3 regions of the Pseudoalteromonas sp. B131b genome follow, and region 1 is predicted to be linked to each of the others. Evidence: predicted binding sites of a transcription regulator. Region 1 holds the regulator's gene; each other region holds the start of a gene.
What was found. The regulator FliA, encoded in region 1, starts transcription of late flagellar genes. The targets are predictions, from matches to a motif close to CTAAAGNTNNNNNNNNNNNNGCCGATA.

Region 2: pomA (flagellar motor protein PomA) is a predicted target of FliA. The motif match lies at 3,475-3,501, and genes of this name have one in related genera.
Region 3: P4S65_RS11035 (VC2046/SO_2500 family protein) is a predicted target of FliA. The motif match lies at 2,433-2,459, and genes of this name have one in related genera.

What each region holds. Positions count from the first base shown of each region.
Region 1 covers NZ_JARLUZ010000001.1:1,976,175-1,982,171, reverse strand. The annotation lists gene P4S65_RS09020 (chemotaxis protein CheA) at 1-1,965, opposite strand, end outside; gene P4S65_RS09015 (protein phosphatase CheZ) at 1,981-2,748, opposite strand; gene cheY (chemotaxis response regulator CheY) at 2,766-3,149, opposite strand; gene P4S65_RS09005 (RNA polymerase sigma factor FliA) at 3,190-3,900, opposite strand; gene P4S65_RS09000 (MinD/ParA family ATP-binding protein) at 3,927-4,787, opposite strand; gene flhF (flagellar biosynthesis protein FlhF) at 4,780-5,997, opposite strand, start outside.
Region 2 covers NZ_JARLUZ010000001.1:1,753,784-1,759,780, forward strand. The annotation lists partial or broken gene P4S65_RS07965 (diguanylate cyclase domain-containing protein) at 1-57, shown strand, start outside; gene dxs (1-deoxy-D-xylulose-5-phosphate synthase) at 139-2,001, opposite strand; gene ispA ((2E,6E)-farnesyl diphosphate synthase) at 2,107-2,994, opposite strand; gene P4S65_RS07980 (exodeoxyribonuclease VII small subunit) at 2,997-3,239, opposite strand; gene pomA (flagellar motor protein PomA) at 3,562-4,329, shown strand; gene P4S65_RS07990 (flagellar motor protein MotB) at 4,332-5,252, shown strand; gene P4S65_RS07995 (hypothetical protein) at 5,396-5,911, shown strand; gene P4S65_RS08000 (DNA topoisomerase III) at 5,954-5,997, shown strand, end outside.
Region 3 covers NZ_JARLUZ010000001.1:2,382,134-2,388,130, reverse strand. The annotation lists gene P4S65_RS11050 (SulA-like leucine-rich domain-containing protein) at 1-187, shown strand, start outside; gene P4S65_RS11045 (YchJ family protein) at 225-704, shown strand; gene P4S65_RS11040 (DUF6172 family protein) at 1,310-1,612, opposite strand; gene P4S65_RS11035 (VC2046/SO_2500 family protein) at 1,871-2,398, opposite strand; tRNA gene P4S65_RS11030 (tRNA-Tyr) at 2,511-2,595, shown strand; tRNA gene P4S65_RS11025 (tRNA-Tyr) at 2,645-2,729, shown strand; gene P4S65_RS11020 (M48 family metallopeptidase) at 2,773-3,471, opposite strand; gene P4S65_RS11015 (VOC family protein) at 3,982-4,437, opposite strand; gene P4S65_RS11010 (HD domain-containing protein) at 4,454-5,185, opposite strand; gene P4S65_RS11005 (class I SAM-dependent methyltransferase) at 5,250-5,997, shown strand, end outside.

The sequences.
Region 1 (5,997 bases):
GTCAGCGCCTTTAACTAGCCAATGCTCAAGATAAAACAATGGAATTGCTTTTTTGCGCACAATAATTGTCAATTGACTATCAACAACATTCGTTTTAGTTAAATCGAGGTGGAATATTTCGCTAACACCCGCAAGTGGTAATGCAAATGTTTGCTCTCCAACAACAACCATTAAGGTCGGCAAGATAGCGAGAGTTAATGGTACTTTTATCTCTAAAGTAGTCCCAACACCTAACTCTGACTGAATACTTACTGAGCCATTAAGTTGGGTAATTTTGGTTTTAACTACATCCATACCAACGCCACGACCTGAAATATCCGAAATCTCTTCTTTTGTTGAAAAACCAGGTGCAAAAATTAAATTATATGCTTCAGTATCAGAAAGCCGGCTTGCTTGGTCGTGATCAAGAACACCTTTACTAATCGCTATTTTTTTCAGCTTCTCAGCGTCCATACCTGCACCATCATCTTTAATGGTAAGTAAAATATGATCGCCTTGCTGAGATGCTGATAACGTAACAGTACCTGTTCTTGGTTTTCCAGCAGCCTCACGAAAATCTGGCATTTCAATACCGTGATCAACAGAGTTACGCACTAAATGCACTAAAGGGTCGGCTAATGCCTCAACCAAATTTTTATCTAAATCAGTCTCTTCACCAACTAATAATAGATTAATGTCTTTATTTAAGCTGCGTGCTAAATCACGAACAACTCGAGGAAATCGGCCAAACACTTTTTTAATTGGTTGCATGCGGGTTTGCATAACCGCACCTTGAATATCAGCAGTAACAACATCTAAGTTAGATATAGCTTTACCCATTGCTTCGCTTTCAGAATTCGTAGCCAAGCTAACTAAGCGGTTACGAACAAGTACCAATTCACCGACCATATTCATAATTTGATCTAAGCGTTTAGTGTCAACACGCACTGTCGTTTCAGCAGTTGGTGCAGTAGCCTTTTTTGGAGCTGCAGCAGCTGTTTTTTCAGCAGGTTTTGCAGGTACTGGTTTTGATGCTTCAACTTTTGGTACTGGGGCTGCTTTGGGCTTAGGAACAGCTTGTTTTGCGGCTGGTTTTTCAGCAATCGCAGGAGTGCTTTCTAAAGATTTAGGTGCAGTTCCCTTACCATGAAGTTCATCTAACAGTGATTCAAATTCATCATCACTGATATCATCGTTCGATGAATCTGTATTGTTAGTCGAAGGCGATGGCTTTTGTACATCAGGTGTAACATTACTTTCTTGCGCTGCAACAGAGCCGAAACTGCCAACACCATGAAGCTCGTCTAGTAAATTATCAAACTCATCGTCTGTAATATCACCATTCAAATCATGACTATTTGTGGGGGCTTTTACTGCCGATTCTTGGCTTGTACCATGTAATTCATCAAGTAGGTTTTCAAACTCATCCTCTGTAATTTCATCAATTTGAGAGTCAGTTTCAGATGAAGTTGGACCACTAAACAGCTCATCAAAAGCAAAAGGGTCCGCACCATCAGTACTGGGAGTTTGTGCTTCAGCGGCTTCTTCTTGAGGCTGTTCTACAACAACTTCAGGAGAAGTACCTGATAACTCGTCTTCTGTGGGGAGACCTAACTTATGTAAAACTTCAAGTAGTTGAGGATCCGCAGGTTCTGGTTTATCACGATTTTGAATCGTCGCAAACATTTCATTGATAGTATCAAGTGCTTGTAAGATAACATCCATTAGCTCAGAATTAACAGAACGAACGCCCTGCCTTAACAAGTCGAATACATTTTCTGCGCCGTGACATGCGTCAACAAGCTCAGTCATAGCTAAGAATCCAGCACCGCCTTTTACGGTATGAAAGCCTCTAAATATAGCATTTAGCAACTCGGTATCTTCTGGATTATTTTCCAGTTCAACTAACTGTTCAGATAAAAGCTCAAGGATTTCTCCTGCTTCTACAAGAAAGTCTTGTAAAATATCTTCATCGACTTCAAACATGCAGTTACTCTCCTCTTAGAAGCCCAAACTTGATAAAAGATCATCGACTTCATCTTGATCAGACACAACATCATTACGTGATTCTTTATCAATAATAGGCCCTTCAGGACCTGCTAATGTTTCTGGGTCAACTGGGTCATCTATTTTTTGTGGTTTTTGGGTGACTGCTTTACTGATATCTTGTTCAGAAAAAGCAGTTAAAAGATGAAGTAAGCTTTCTTCAACTTCCCTAACAAGTTCTATAATTCGGCGAATTACTTGACCTGTCAAATCTTGATAATCTTGGGCCATTAATATGTTAGTCATGAAGCTTTGTAACTCATCAGTTTTATGATGAGAACTGCTCATGAATTTATCAATGCTGTGGCACAGTACTTTAAATTCACCGAGTTCAATTTCACGACTCATTAGACGGTCCCATGTCGGTTTGATATGGGATATTTCATCCGCTAACTGTTGTGCTATCGGTAAACTCGCCTCAACCGCATCCATGGTTTTATTTGCAGCATTTTCTGTCATCTCAATGACATAATTAAGCCGTTTTTTAGCATCAGGTATAGCGTCGTTAGTGAGATCTGTTAGGCGCGTGTCTAGCTCAAAGCCTTTTAAAGCTTCATGTAGTTGACGCGTCAACTTTCCCACTTCGTCAAATATTTCTGACTGCTCTTTAGATGCAGTATCTAAAATTAGTTGATCAGCTTTATCATGTTCGCCATTTTCTAAAAAAGTAACGAGCTGACGAGCTTGTTCTAACGTTATCCGAGGCGCAGCAGGTGCTGGCATAAGCCTTTCCCCTATTATTAACCTAAGCGTTCGAACACTTTTTCTAATTTAGTTTTTAATGTGCCAGCTGTAAATGGTTTTACAATATAGCCATTAACACCAGCTTGAGCCGCTGCTATTATTTGTTCTTTTTTAGCTTCAGCTGTCACCATTAAAACAGGAAGGTGTTTTAATTTATCGTCAGCCCTTATCGCTCTCAAAAGATCAATACCTTGCATTCCTGGCATGTTCCAATCTGTTACCACAAAATCAAAAACTTGATTTTGTAACATGGGTAAGGCTGTAGAGCCGTCATCCGCTTCTTGGACGTTGGTAAAGCCTAAGTCGCGCAATAGATTTTTAATAATACGTCTCATTGTCGAAAAATCATCAACAACAAGAATTTTCATGTTTTTATCCAAAACATCCTCCAGTGAGGTCTTAACCTGTATTTACTTACTACTAGTTTATCCAGTCATTGATTTTTGCTTTTAGCTTAATCATCGCCTGACCATGTATCTGACTTACACGCGATTCACTTACATCGAGTATATGTCCAATTTCTTTTAAATTCATTTCATCGTTATAGTACAAAGAAAGTACCATTGCGTCTCGCTCTGGTAATGACTTGATAGCATTTAATAATGATTCATTAAATCGTTCATTTTTAACGTTATTAAACGGTTTGTCTAGCGTTAAATCTTGGCCCGCCGTGGTAATAACATCTTCATCGACCCCGAGGTCTTCGATGCCTAACACTTTACTTGTGTTTACATCGTTTAAAATATGATGGTACTCATTTAACGAAATTTCAAGTTTTTCAGCAACTTCTATATCGGTTGGTTCACGATTTAAGCTACTTTCTAATCCAGCAATCGTCTCGGCTACAAGACGGCTTTTTCTATGAACCGACCGAGGAGCCCAGTCACCACGGCGCATTTCATCAAGCATGGCACCGCGAATTCGTATTCCCGCGAACGTTTCAAAACTTGCGCCTTTGGTTGCATCAAAGTTTTTTGATGCTTCAATTAGGCCTATCATACCCGACTGAATTAGGTCATCGAGTTGGACACTTGGAGGCAAACGAGCAATTAAATGGCATGCCACTTTTTTGACTAGCGATGCATGTTTTTCAACAATCACATTTAAATTTTGTGTTGATTGATATCCCATAGCTCTATTTACCAATGTTGTCATAATTAGCCGTTAACTAGCTTCTCAATAAAAAATTCTAAATGTCCTGAAGGTTGGTTAGGTATAGGCCATTTCACTGCTCTTGTCGCCAGTGCTTTAAAGGCAACTGAAGCAGGAGAACTAGGAAAAAGTTCTACAATCACTTTTTGACGGCGAGTTGCCTTACGCATATTTTCGTCATAAGGGATTGTTGCAACCAACTCCATTGACACATCTAAAAATCGGTCCGTTACTTTTGAAAGTTTTGCAAATAACTCATGACCTTCACGCATACTACGAACCATATTAGCTACAATTTTGAATTTATACACCCCATGCTCACGACTTAACACTTTAATAAGTGCATAAGCATCTGTGATTGAAGTCGGTTCGTCGCACACTACAACCATTACATCTTGAGCAGCACGAGAAAAACTCAGTACCATATCTGAAATACCCGCAGCGGTATCTACAATTAAGATATCAAATTCGGTATTTAATTCGCTAAAAGCGCGTATAAGGCCTGCATGTTCAGACGGTGATAATTCCACCATACTCTGAGAACCAGAGGTCGCTGGTACAATTTTAATTCCTGCAGGACCTTCAACTAAAATCTCATCGAGTTCACACTCACCAGAAAGTACATGTGATAAATTACGTTCAACCCGTAATCCGAGCATCACATCACAGTTCGCTAGACCTAAGTCGGCATCAAGTACTAAAACTCGATTACCTTGCTGGCCTAATGCTATTGCCGTGTTAAGTGAAACATTTGTTTTACCTACACCACCCTTGCCACCAGTAACAGCGATAACTTTTACGCCGTTGTTATTGTTTTGACTCATTTTGCGCAGGCCGCTTGCTTGATCTAATACTGTGTTAATCATACATCCCTACTGTGCTCGACGCCACTGCTTGGTGTCGTGAATGTTGTGCTTTTATTCTTTTCAAATATAATTGCTCAGCTTTTTTTACTAGTTTTTCTGCATTTGCAACACGAATGTCTTCTGGAACTCGTTGACCATTAGTAAGATACCCTATTGGAAGGCGATTTTGAATCGCAATACTAATAATCTCACCTAAACTTAAAGATTCATCCAACTTGGTGAAAATACAACCACTTAACTGCACTTTTTTGAAATGTCGTACTGTTTCTTGCAAGACATTTATTTGCGCTGTTGCACTTAATACTAAATAACTACGAATATCAACACGTTGATTGCGCATAAGCGTATTCAATTGCTCTGTTAAACGTAAGTCTCGTTGACTCATACCTGCTGTATCAATTAATACTAGACGTTTATTTCGTAAATGGTATAAAACTTCAGCTAATTCATTAGCATCTTTAACCTGCTTTACTCCACAACCGATAATTCGACCGTATGTTGCAAGTTGCTCATAAGCACCAATTCTGTATGTATCGGTGGTTATTAGCGCCACTTTATCTGCACCGTATTTCTGTGCGCCTAAAGCAGCCAACTTTGCAACTGTTGTCGTTTTCCCCACACCAGTAGGGCCTACCAATGCGTAAACACCACCTTGACGTAGTATTTCATTATTCGTAGTTTGCATCTGGTCTTCGACCATTGTTAACAAAGCCTTCCAACCTTGTTGGCGAGATACGTCATCAGGTACAAAACACGCCATTTGTTCTGCAACTTCTTTATCGATTCCCATACCAACTAAACGGTCAATCATACAAGCACGTGTGGGGTCACGGCGTGCCATATCTTGCTGCATTAAACCTGACACTTGGTGCTCTAGCAATTGACGAATAGCGTTCATTTCTTCACGCATTGACGTCATTTCTTCACTTTCATTATTTTTAACGTGCGCTTGAGGTGTTACGGGGCTATCTAGATCATCAAAATCACGATCTAGGTCATCAAAACCTAAACTATCGGCTTGGGTCTGTGGACGTGTTGGTGCAATATCTTCGCGAGCAAACATATTCGCTGAGCGAGGTTTGACAACTGGCTCTTGATAATTATCGGTCGTTTCAATACCCGATTGAGAAAACATTGATGCTAATTCAGGTGAACGTGGGCGAGGAGATTGACGCTCTAGTAAAGCTTCTAAACTATCTGCAACCCTAGC
Region 2 (5,997 bases), 220 kb from region 1:
CAATTAGGTATTTTACAAAGTAATGGCCTAGCTGATATTAAAGTGTGGATGCGCTGATCAGCTGATGGGTAATATTTGACATTAAAAAAGGAGCCTAGGCTCCTTTTTTAATGTGCTCTACATTTAAATGTATAGAAGTTAATTAATAAACGTTTTAATCGCGGTTAGTATTCCTTGCTCGCCTAATCCCATTTCATCGTGCATTTCATTTTGCGTGCCGTGTTTAATAAACTCATCAGGAATACCTAAGTTAAGGATATTAATATCAGCTTTTTGCGTTGCGAGGTATTCGTTAACTGCAGAGCCGGCACCGCCAGCAATCGCGTTATCTTCAAGCGTAACAAAGGTATCGTGGCTAGTAGCAAGCTCATTTAAAAGTGCAGTATCAAGTGGTTTAATAAAACGCATATTAACAAGCGTTGCATCTAATTCATTTGCGGCAAGCTGTGCGTTTTCAAGTAATGTACCGAATGATAAAATGGCAATCTTTCTGCCTTCTTTAACCGTATTTGCTTTGCCTATTTCAAGCAATTGCATAGTGCTTTCAATGTCTGCAGTACCTGCGCTACCTCGAGGGTAACGAACTGCAACAGGGCAGTTTGCTTTATAACCGGTGTATAGCATTTGGCGACACTCGTTAGTATCGCTTGGTGCCATAATGACCATATTTGGAATACAGCGCATAAAGCTTAAATCGTACGCACCTTGGTGAGTTTCACCATCGGCTCCAACAATGCCTGCCCGGTCAATGGCAAATAATACAGGTAAGTTTTGCAGTGCAACATCATGTATTAATTGGTCATATGCACGTTGTAAAAAGCTTGAGTAAATAGCCACAACAGGCTTTAAACCTTCACAGGCAAAACCAGCAGCTAAAGTAACAGCATGCTGCTCTGCAATGGCCACATCAAAATACTGGTCAGGGAATTCTTTAGAAAAACGCACCATACCTGAGCCTTCGCGCATTGCTGGCGTAATCGCCATTAAATTACTGTCTTGCTCTGCCATATCGCATAACCAATCGCCAAATACTTTTGAAAAAGTAGCTGCACTAGGTTTAGATTTAGGTAAGCTAGTTGTGCTTGGGTCAAATTTTGGTACGCCATGATAGCCAATCGGATCGGCTTCAGCTGGTTTATAACCCTTACCTTTTTGCGTTTTTATATGTAAAAGTTGCGGACCTTTTAAATTACGCATATTACGTAATGTATCTACAAGCATGTTTACATCGTGACCATCAATTGGGCCGATGTAATTTAGGCCTAATTCTTCAAAGAAGGTCCCTGGGATCATCATGCCTTTAATATGCTCTTCCATTTTACTGGCAAGTTGCTTTACCGGAGGCACGCCTGAGAGTAACTTTTTACTACCTTCACGAATGTTAGTGTAAAAGCTACCAGATAAAATTCGGGCAAAGTGATTTGTTAAGGCGCCAACATTTTCAGAAATCGACATTTCGTTATCATTTAAAATAATAAGCATGTCTGATTTTACATCACCTAAATGATTCATCGCTTCAAATGCCATGCCTGCGGTTATTGCTCCGTCACCAATAATGGCTACAGATTTTCGACCTTTGCCTTCTTTTTGGGCGGCAATAGACATACCTAAGGCAGCTGAAATAGAGGTGCTTGAATGACCTACGCTAAACGTATCGTATTGGCTTTCATCGCGAAAAGGAAAAGGGTGTAAACCGTCTTTTTGGCGAATAGTGTGCATTTGGTCGCGGCGACCTGTAAGGATTTTATGCGGATAAGCTTGATGACCCACATCCCAAACTAGGCGATCGTCTGGAGTGTTATAAACATAATGTAGCGCAACGGTTAGTTCAACCGTCCCTAAACCAGACGCTAGATGACCGCTACTTTGCGATACTGAGTTGAGTAAATAATCGCGCAGCTCATTGCTAAATGCAGGGAGTTTATCTTGCGCTAAATCACGCAATTGGGCTGGCTCGTCAACCAAATTAAGTAATGGATACTTGCTACTATCAAGTGTCATGGTTTTATATATATCCTTCGCTAACATTAATTAATCCAAAGCTTTTACGAATAATTAATGTTGAGTAATAATGTCAGTGTTAATTGCAATACGTATGAGTAATAATTAGTGGTCACGCTCAATTAGGTAATTTGCCAGCGATGCGAGAAGTGTGGTGTCTGCATCTATATTTGCCAACGCTTCATGGGCTTGTTGTATTAAGTTTTGTGCCTTTTCTTTAGCGCCTAGCATACCTAATAACGCAGGGTATGTCGCTTTATTCGCGGCAATATCGGAGCCTTGTGGTTTACCTAAAGTAAACGTATCGCCTTCAACATCTAAAATGTCGTCGTGTACTTGAAATGCAAGCCCTATAGCATACCCAAAAACGCTTAAGTTTTCTAAGGTTTGTTCATCAACATTTTCGCTGCACAGTGCACCAAGTGTAATTGCGCAATTAATAAGTGCGCCAGTTTTTAGCTTATGTATTCGCTCAAGTTCTTGTACTGTAATGATTTTATCAGTGGCTGCAATATCTAAACCTTGACCTGAAACCATTCCTTCAAGGCCTGATGCGTGGGCGAGTGTCGCTATCATTTTTACCTGTGTTTGAGCAGAGCAGTTAAAACTATGTTTAGCAATTAGTTCAAAAGCTAAAGTTTGAAGAGCATCGCCGGCTAAAATTGCTTGGGCTTCACCATAAACTATATGACAAGTTGGTCGACCACGACGCAGATCGTCGTCATCCATAGCAGGTAAGTCATCATGTACTAGCGAGTAACTGTGTATGCATTCAATAGCTGCTGCTAATATATCTAAATCTTTTTTGTCTGCCCCTAATATTTTGCCTGTTGCGTAGACTAAAAATGGGCGCAGCCTTTTTCCACCATTAAACAAACTGTAATGAGTTGCTTCTTTTATTGCTCTATCACTATCAAGTGCTTGTTCAAAATAAAGGTTTAGTGCTGATGCAACGTCTATTTGAGCACGCTCAATATGTTCTTTAATGCTCACCGCTATTCCATATCATTATCAAAGTTTGTAAGTACTGATTTATCGCCATTACCCATTAAAATAGATACCTTTTGTTCTGCTTGCTTGAGTTTACCAGATGAAGCGTTAGCTAGAGCAATACCGCGTTCAAACTGCTTCAATGACTGCTCAAGCGATAAATCACCTTGTTCCATATCACTAACAATTATTGATAATTCTTCTAGTGCTTGTTCGAAACTTAAGTTTTCAGGTTTTTTAGTCGCCATCTTATTTCAGCTTACTTGATAAATTTAGGAGCCAATTTTAGGGGGAATGCTAAACTAGGTCAAAGAATGATATGTTTTTTTCTTCTATTACGGCTAAATGTTACTTTATGTGGATTAATAAAGCCTTAATTACGGTCATACTGATATCATTTAAATGATTAATCGTTATATTAACATTGTAACTTTGTTTAAAAATAATCCTGAAATTGTTTTTTATGTTTATTTTCATATATGACTCAAGCAATTTAGCATGTTGCCGATAAGCAGTTAATAATAAAAGTTTTACAATAAGGCCTTAGTGCATGAAACCTCTGGAGGTAATGTGGATTTAGCAACCATAATAGGGATCCTTGGCGCAATTGGCTTAATTGTCATGTCCATGTTTATGAGTAGTAGTGGTGAAATGGCCATGTTTTACAATACCCCTTCAGTGGTAATTGTATTTGGTGGCTCTATATTTATAGTTTTATCTAATTACACCATGGGACAATTTTTTGGGATAGGTAAAGTTGCCGCTAAAGCTTTTATGTTTAAAATTGAATCGCCGGAAGAGTTAATTGAAAAAGCGGTTGAACTTGCAGATTCAGCTCGAAAGGGCGGTTTTCTGGCGCTTGAGGAAGCTGAAATACCAAATCAATTTATGCGTAAAGGTGTAGATATGCTAGTTGATGGTCACGATGCTGACGTTGTTAGAGCGACCTTACAAAAAGATATCACTTTAACTTCAACACGACATGAAATGGGCGCAGGCTTATTTAAAGCGATGGCCGATATTGCTCCTGCAATGGGTATGATTGGTACGCTTATTGGTTTAGTTGCTATGTTATCGAATATGGACGATCCAAAATCAATTGGTCCTTCAATGGCTGTTGCACTATTAACTACCTTATACGGTGCCTTTTTAGCAAACGTAGTGGCTATCCCTATTCAAGTTAAATTGGAACTTCGTAAAGACGAAGAGGCGATGAATCAACGTTTGATTTTAGATGCAGTTTTAGGTATCCAAGATGGTCAAAATCCAAAAGTGATTGAAGGTATTTTGAAGAACTACTTAGCTGAATCAAAACGTAAAGTTGATACTGAGGAGTAACCATGTCTGAGCAAGAGTGTAAATGTCCACCTCCTGGTTTACCTGCTTGGATGGGAACCTTTGCCGACTTAATGTCTTTACTGATGTGCTTTTTTGTACTCTTGCTTGCATTTTCTGAAATGGATGTACTTAAATTTAAACAAATAGCAGGCTCGATGAAGTTTGCTTTTGGTGTGCAGAATAAAATTGAAGTAAAAGATATCCCTAAAGGTACCTCTGTTATTGCTATGGAGTTTACCCCAGGCAAACCAGAACCCACTCCAATAGAAACTATTCAACAACAAACAGTAGAAATGACTCAACAAATGTTAGAGTTTCAGGCTGGAGAAGAAAGCTCAGCTGGTGGCAGGCAAGAACAACGCGGGGACAAACGTGGTGGCGAATCTCGGAGCACTTCGCAAGAAAAATCATCAGAGCAGGCTATTTCAGCAGCGGATCAAGAACAAACAAACGAGCTTGTTAAAAAAATCGCGCAGCAGCTTGAAAAGCAAATTATTGATGGTGCAATAGAGCTTGAGTCTTTAGGGCAGCAAATAATTATTCGTATTAGAGAAAACGGTTCCTTTCCTTCAGGTAGTGCATTTTTACAACCTAAGTTTAAACCTATAATTCAAGATATCGGTGTTCTTTTAAAAGATGTGCCAGGAGAGATTACAGTTTCAGGGCATACCGATGATTTTCAGGTATCGAATGAACTGTATGTTAATAATTGGGATTTATCATCTAAACGTGCTGTGGCTGTTGCAAGTGAATTACAAAAAGTACAAGGCTTTGACAAAACTCGGATGATGGTTGTTGGGCGAGCTGAAACAAGACCACTTGTACCAAATGATACAGATGAAGACCGCCGAAGAAATCGTCGTGTCGAGATTTCTATTTTGCAAGGTAAAGCAAAAGAGTCAGCACCTATTGATGTTAGGTAGTACCGCTTGGCAAAGCAGTTTTTTTAACTTAAGATAATAAATCTTAACAAATGTAATGGAGTACCCATGAATAAAAAATATAAGTATAGCGATATGCCAGGAAATGGTAGTGGCGGAGATGATGATAAGACGAAAGAATAACAATGCCTTTATGGGTTGATAAGGTAATTGCACTTCTTGAACTTAGCTGGGTTTTATTTTTAATCCCAGCTATTTTTATTTTCTATTTGCGTAAAGATTTTTTAGCATTACGATTTGTATGTGTTACAGGTGTATTTTTCTTATTTGGTGCACTTATATACGATTCTTTAAGAGAGTTTGATAAAGATATTTATGTATATAGATATCTTGTCTGGGCATTTAATGACGTTGCTTGGATGGCTTTAATTGCTTATCTTGGGATAAAAGACAAGGTTTACTTATGGCAATGTGTGTTAGGTCAGTTGGTTGTTATCACAGCGCCAATTTTACAACTTTTTCGCGTTGTTGATCGCCACCTTTGGGATTTATCTTATAGCACGCTAATGTATAAAACGCTTTTACCTTTAATTAATACGGGCACCATAGTGGTGTGCTATCTTCCGCTGATTTATTTAGTGATAAAAAATAATAAAGTTATAACCAGTAATGGTTATAAAAAAGCCCCTCCTTTAAAATAGCTGTGCTAAACTACTGTTCATATGAACAGTGGTGAGCGAGCTATGAAACTCTACATTGCAGAAAAACCTTCACTTGGACGCGCTAT
Region 3 (5,997 bases), 410 kb from region 1:
AGTGAATCTAGAGTACGTATTAAATTCGGCTTTACACAACGGTAATTTTGCAGCTGTAATTACTTGGACTGATATAGTTAATAACCAGCTATTAACTAGCTTATCTCTGGATATGAGTAAGACAAATACAAAGTTATATTGCTTCACGAAAAACAAACAAACCACAGAGATATTACTAGCTCAATAATCTTGTTAAACTAACATTTTAGCTTTACACCAAAATTATGACCTCACTGAATAAAACATTATGTCTTTGTGGCAGCCAACAAGATTATGTTGACTGCTGCGAACCTTTTCATTTGGCAATACAGCATCCTCAAACACCAGAGCTACTTATGCGCTCTCGTTATAGTGCTTATGCACTCAAAAATGCTAAGTATATTTATCAAACATATACACCAGATAAACAGCCCGAAAACCCCGTTAAAGAAATTAAAGAATTTGCAGATGGTTGCCGCTTTATAAAACTGACAATTATAGACTCAGGGCACGATGATAGTCAGGGTTTTGTAGAATTTAAAGCGCACTACTTTTATGATAATTTATACTGTGAATTGCACGAACAATCAAAATTCATTAAAGAAAAAAATCAGTGGAAATATTCTGACGGCGTTATATTACCTGTTGCAGATATAAAAATTGGCAGGAACGATGATTGCCCATGTGGCAGTACTAAAAAGTATAAAAAGTGCCATAGCCTATAAACCTCAACTTACCCAGGCATCAGGTATTTTGAAACACACTAATTAGTTAAATGATATGTACTCTAGTTTTGTACATATTATTTAACTTAATGTGGCGCATACACACGAAAAGTTATTTATTTCCAAAAAACTCAGCGTCTCTAAATAAAATTTTATACCAATCTGCTTATGTATGGGGTCTATTTAACGTTAAGAAAATTACGCTAGAACTAGGCAAAAGTTTTTGTATCTAGTTGTTCTAAATAAAAAATTTTAACGACGTTATAGTGCAATTTAATTCGTTAAATTGATCAAAGATTTATGCAGGTTGGTATTATAGGGTTATTAGATAATTTATATTGTTCAAATACTTATACCAACTCTTTTAATTAAGTGATCTATTTTTAGATAACAGAATCGTGTCGATAACAAGACAAAAAATCGTTATTTAATTGTCCTATATCAGAAATTTTTAACGCCGTTAGCGTCAGATTTAATCCCTCAAACTGATTAAGCATGATTGCGGATTGGTTGGTTAGTATTATTCAGATTGATATTAAAACCCACATAACAAAAATGGACCACTTGGGTCCATCTCTACTTTACGAGTACTTAAAATTTAAGAGTTACTCGTCGTCATCTAAATCAGCTTGTTGACGCTGTGCCGGCTTTGCTAAAATCTCTACGTAGAAAGACTTTAAATCTTGCTTTTCGATGTCGCTGATATGATTGCTAATCTCTGCAACGTGCACTACTTGAGCATCTTCAGCTGTATTACCAAACTTACAGTCAAATGCCCAGTAATCAGCATCTTCAGGTAGCGTTTTATTACGTTCTCTTTTCAAATATTTTTTCACTTCGTGCTTTGCAGCATCGACCATACGAGGGTATTTGATTTTCTCGTGATTCAGCGTGAATGTTTTCTTCATTACGTTCCTAATTACCTTGGTTTAATGATAACGGCATTTCATGTCATACCATTTGACATCATTATAGCAATTGCATTAAATTTTTGGATGGTTTTTTTAAACTAAATCAATTTTTAGGCAATTAACATTATAAATAGCTACAAAGCCTCTCTTTTTAGCCATCATTATTATAAAAATGACCATTTAAAGCTTGTTTTACTGGGCCTGACATAAGCTGATTTGAAATCGTAGATAGATAAATTATTTTGTAGGTCAATATTATGCTGTAGCTAAGTGAAGCGGTTGATGTAATGATTCACCATTAAGACCATCATAGAATGAAGCTACGTCCATTTGCGGATGCGATAGCTGAGTCTCTTTGTTCTTAATACGTCTGCGCACAGCTAGCTCACAATTATCAAGCACATTGAGTGGAATATGAGCTAAATCATTTCTTATTGAAAGTGGTTCAGGGTTTAAGCAGTGTCGTAACTTAATATCGCTCATACCTGCATGCTCTCCCACATTTGATAATAAAGCGGCGTTGTGTTGCCCAATCAACATATTAAATTCATCAGGTGCTAAAGGCTGCTTCGGACCCGAACCAAATTGCTTACGAAGTGTCTCTTCTTCAACAATAGGGTTTTCAATATCTGTTTTTGGAAAATGGAACTGACTAAAATCAAGCGCATCGTGGGATAACATTGCCAATAAAAGAGAAAACTCTCCTCGACGTTGTTCGTGTACACTTTTATTCAACCGTGTACTTAGTTGACTCTCTGTGATTAACAAATCGTCGATTTGCATAGACTTTAGCCGATTATTGTAGGTAATAGATATTTATCGGCTTTATTTCATTTTTCTTTAGCTTTTTTCTTTACTTAAATATAAGTTTTGCTATTATCAGCGCCGTTGCACTGGAGGGGTTCCCGAGCGGCCAAAGGGATCAGACTGTAAATCTGACGGCTCAGCCTTCGCTGGTTCGAATCCAGCTCCCTCCACCACTTTTCTTACCGCTAAGTTAAGTGGGGCCAAGTGTAACAAAATTAGTGTGGAGGGGTTCCCGAGCGGCCAAAGGGATCAGACTGTAAATCTGACGGCTCAGCCTTCGCTGGTTCGAATCCAGCTCCCTCCACCACTTTTCTTCTAAAATACCTTATATTTTAAACTTCAATAATTTTTTAAAATTCCCACTGTAAACTTTGTCCATTATTCTTTAACCAATCTGATGCTATCTTATGATCCGGATAAAACTTAGCTACACGTTGCCAAAATACACGACTGTGGTCTAAGTGACGTAAATGCGCCAACTCGTGGACTATGACGTAGTCTATAATTGATTTTTTGGCTCCAATCAAGAGTAAGTTAAACGAAAGCTCACGTTTACTATTACAACTCCCCCATTTACGTTTATAGATACGTATTCGTAAATCATTCGGTAAAGGTTCCTCCATTAGTTTACAAAAGTGGGCAAGACGCATATCAATATATAATCCTAATTTTTCAGTTAAATACGCCTCAAGTAATGTTTTATACTTCAATTTTTTATGGCTCACTCGAGAAGAACACAATACGCTTAATGTATTCTCATGCTCTATAACTTGAGAATGCAAAGCGTGTTCAAACGTTATGTCTATAAGATTTGAGAAAATTAGAATTTTATGTGTTTCGAGTGGATATTGCTTTGAGTCTGCAATATTAATCTGTTTATCAAGTTGGCTATTTACCCAATCTCGTTTCTCAACCAACCATAAATCCAACTGTTTTTTAGGAACATAATGAGGCGCATAAACGGTTATTGACCGTTGGTGCACTTTAATAGCAACAGTCTTACGTCGGGCACTTCGCTTTAATTGATACTCAAACAACAGTTCTACCACATTTAACCAACACGAAATTTCTAATATTTTATACCAATAGGCTTAAGTATGGGATCTAATTAATAATAAAAAACTGGTCTATAACTAAGTGAAAACTTTATATCTAACTGCTTCAAACGATAATAGAAGACCAAGCCCTGCTGACCTTACAATATTAAAGTTCATTTTATCTAAGAGCGATTTAATCGCTGCGTGAGGTGTGTCACCTAGTGGGGTCGGTAACTTTTCATGCGTTACCTTACTGACTTACATCCATGTGAAAACAAGTAAAAACCTAGCAAAGCTTCTGCGTCCTGATCACGATTTTCACCTATATTTGTGCAGCGACAAAACGTAAATTGCCTTTAGGTTGAATCCTAAAAACAGCGCATGTCTGGCACTTATGTTAACTGTACAAGCACAAATAATTGCTAAAAAATACAGTTTCACTTGAAACAAAAAAGCAGCGAATAAACCCCAATTAGATATTATTCAAAGTGATAGCAGTATGATAAAAACTTACACATAAATTCATATAATGGGAATTATAGGATTAACTGCATTAGCTTTTTTAGATGAATGCGAACCTAAGTTGACCGATGGATAGTAAAGTTTTATATACGAGTAATCATGAGATGTGATCTCATGGCTATTACCACTGTCATCTTTAAAATACATTGAAAACGTTACACCATGATCAGCAAGAACCGCTTTTATATTTAAACTTTCAAGATGACTAAGCCACTGTATAAATTGCTCCCCTGTTGCCAAAAATGCAATTCCTTTACTGCGCCCCTCACCTTCAAAAAGTGCTAAACGAGTCTTTGAACTAGCATCCTCGAGCGTTAAAGGTCCTCGTTCGTCCTCATTCCAAAAAGCAAGTTCGGGTACTATACTAAAACCTAAAACGCGCTCATACCATTTAACTGCATTCGATAAATTTTCAACATTCAAATGGCAATGATCAATACCTGACAATTTAGGCATATTTTTATTATCCACGTTACTCACCAATTTCTGACTTTAATTGCTCTAAAAACTCATGCATGTAAACTGTACGCCTATTCGCTTCTGCTTTAGCTGATGGGGTATTCATGCTTTGAGCAATATGTAATAGTTTTATAAAAAAATGATCAAGTGTATATTTTTTATCATCAGCTTCTCGTTCAATACAAAAAGGGTCTTCTGGGTTATACAATAACCGAGAAATTGAGCCGCCAACTTTCATACATCGACTCACTCCAATCGCACCTAGTGCATCCATTCTGTCAGCATCTTGTACTATTTGCGCCTCAACTGTTTTAATTTCTATATTTGCGCTAAAGCTATGAGCCGCAATAGCATGATGAATATCATCAAAAAGTGACTCGTCATAATCAATCGATTTTAAAAATTCCAGTGCCTTATCTGCTGCCATAGTAGAGGCTTTTGCACGATCAGGGTGGTTTTTAGCCACCGCCACACAGTCATGCATCCACGCTGCAGGTAATACAACTGACATATTAGCCTGCTCTGCATTACATAGTTTTATTGCAACGCGCACCACTCGCTCTATATGCGTAATATCGTGAGCCACATCGGCATGCACTAAAGAGGTTATAAATTCTCTGCATTGTGAATTAAGTATTTGTAAATCGGGGCTTAAAACGGCGTCAGGCACTTTCAGGTTCCAAAAGCTAATTAATAAGTGAATTATTAGTACTTTACCGTGCTTTATAGCCCTCTTGCAAAACATTCATTGTATGTTGCCCGCTGCTTGACTAAAATACAGCGCTTATTTATTACTACTGAGAAGCCTTATGTCATCTGCCGTTTACCTACAAGCTGGTCGCGATAAATCATTAAAAAGAAAACACCCTTGGTTATTTTCAAAAGCCATCAAAAAAATTAAAGGTAAACCTGGATTAGGCGACACAGTAACGATTCACGATAGCGAAGGTAAGTTTTTAGCAACTGCTGCTTATAGCCCTCATTCGCAAATTCGTGCACGTGTTTGGAGCTTTGACGAAAAAGAAATCATCGATCAAAACTTTTTTGAACGCCGTTTACGTCGCTCATTAGAAGCACGGAGCCAAGTAATAGAAGAAGGCGGATTAACAGGCTTTAGATTATGTGCAGCTGAGTCTGATTACTTACCAGGCGTTACAATCGATAAATTTGATAATGTACTAGTTTGTCAGTTACTAAGTGCGGGTGCCGAGCGTCATAAAGGCGAGATTGTTGGCGCGTTAATGGCTATTTTTCCAGGTTCTAGCATATACGAGCGCTCAGACGTAGAAGTACGTACAAAAGAAGGTTTGGAGCCAATTAAAGGTGTTCTTTGGGGTAATGAGCCAACACAACCTGTACTTATTGAAGAAAACGGCTTAAAAATTGAAGTCGATATAATTGAAGGTCATAAAACCGGATTTTACTTAGATCAACGCGATAGCCGTGCTGCACTTGAGCGTTTTTCAAAAGACAAAACGGTACTTAACTGTTTTAGTTACACAGGTACATTTTCGTTGTACGCTTTGCGTGGCGGGTGTGAGCATGTCACTAACGTTG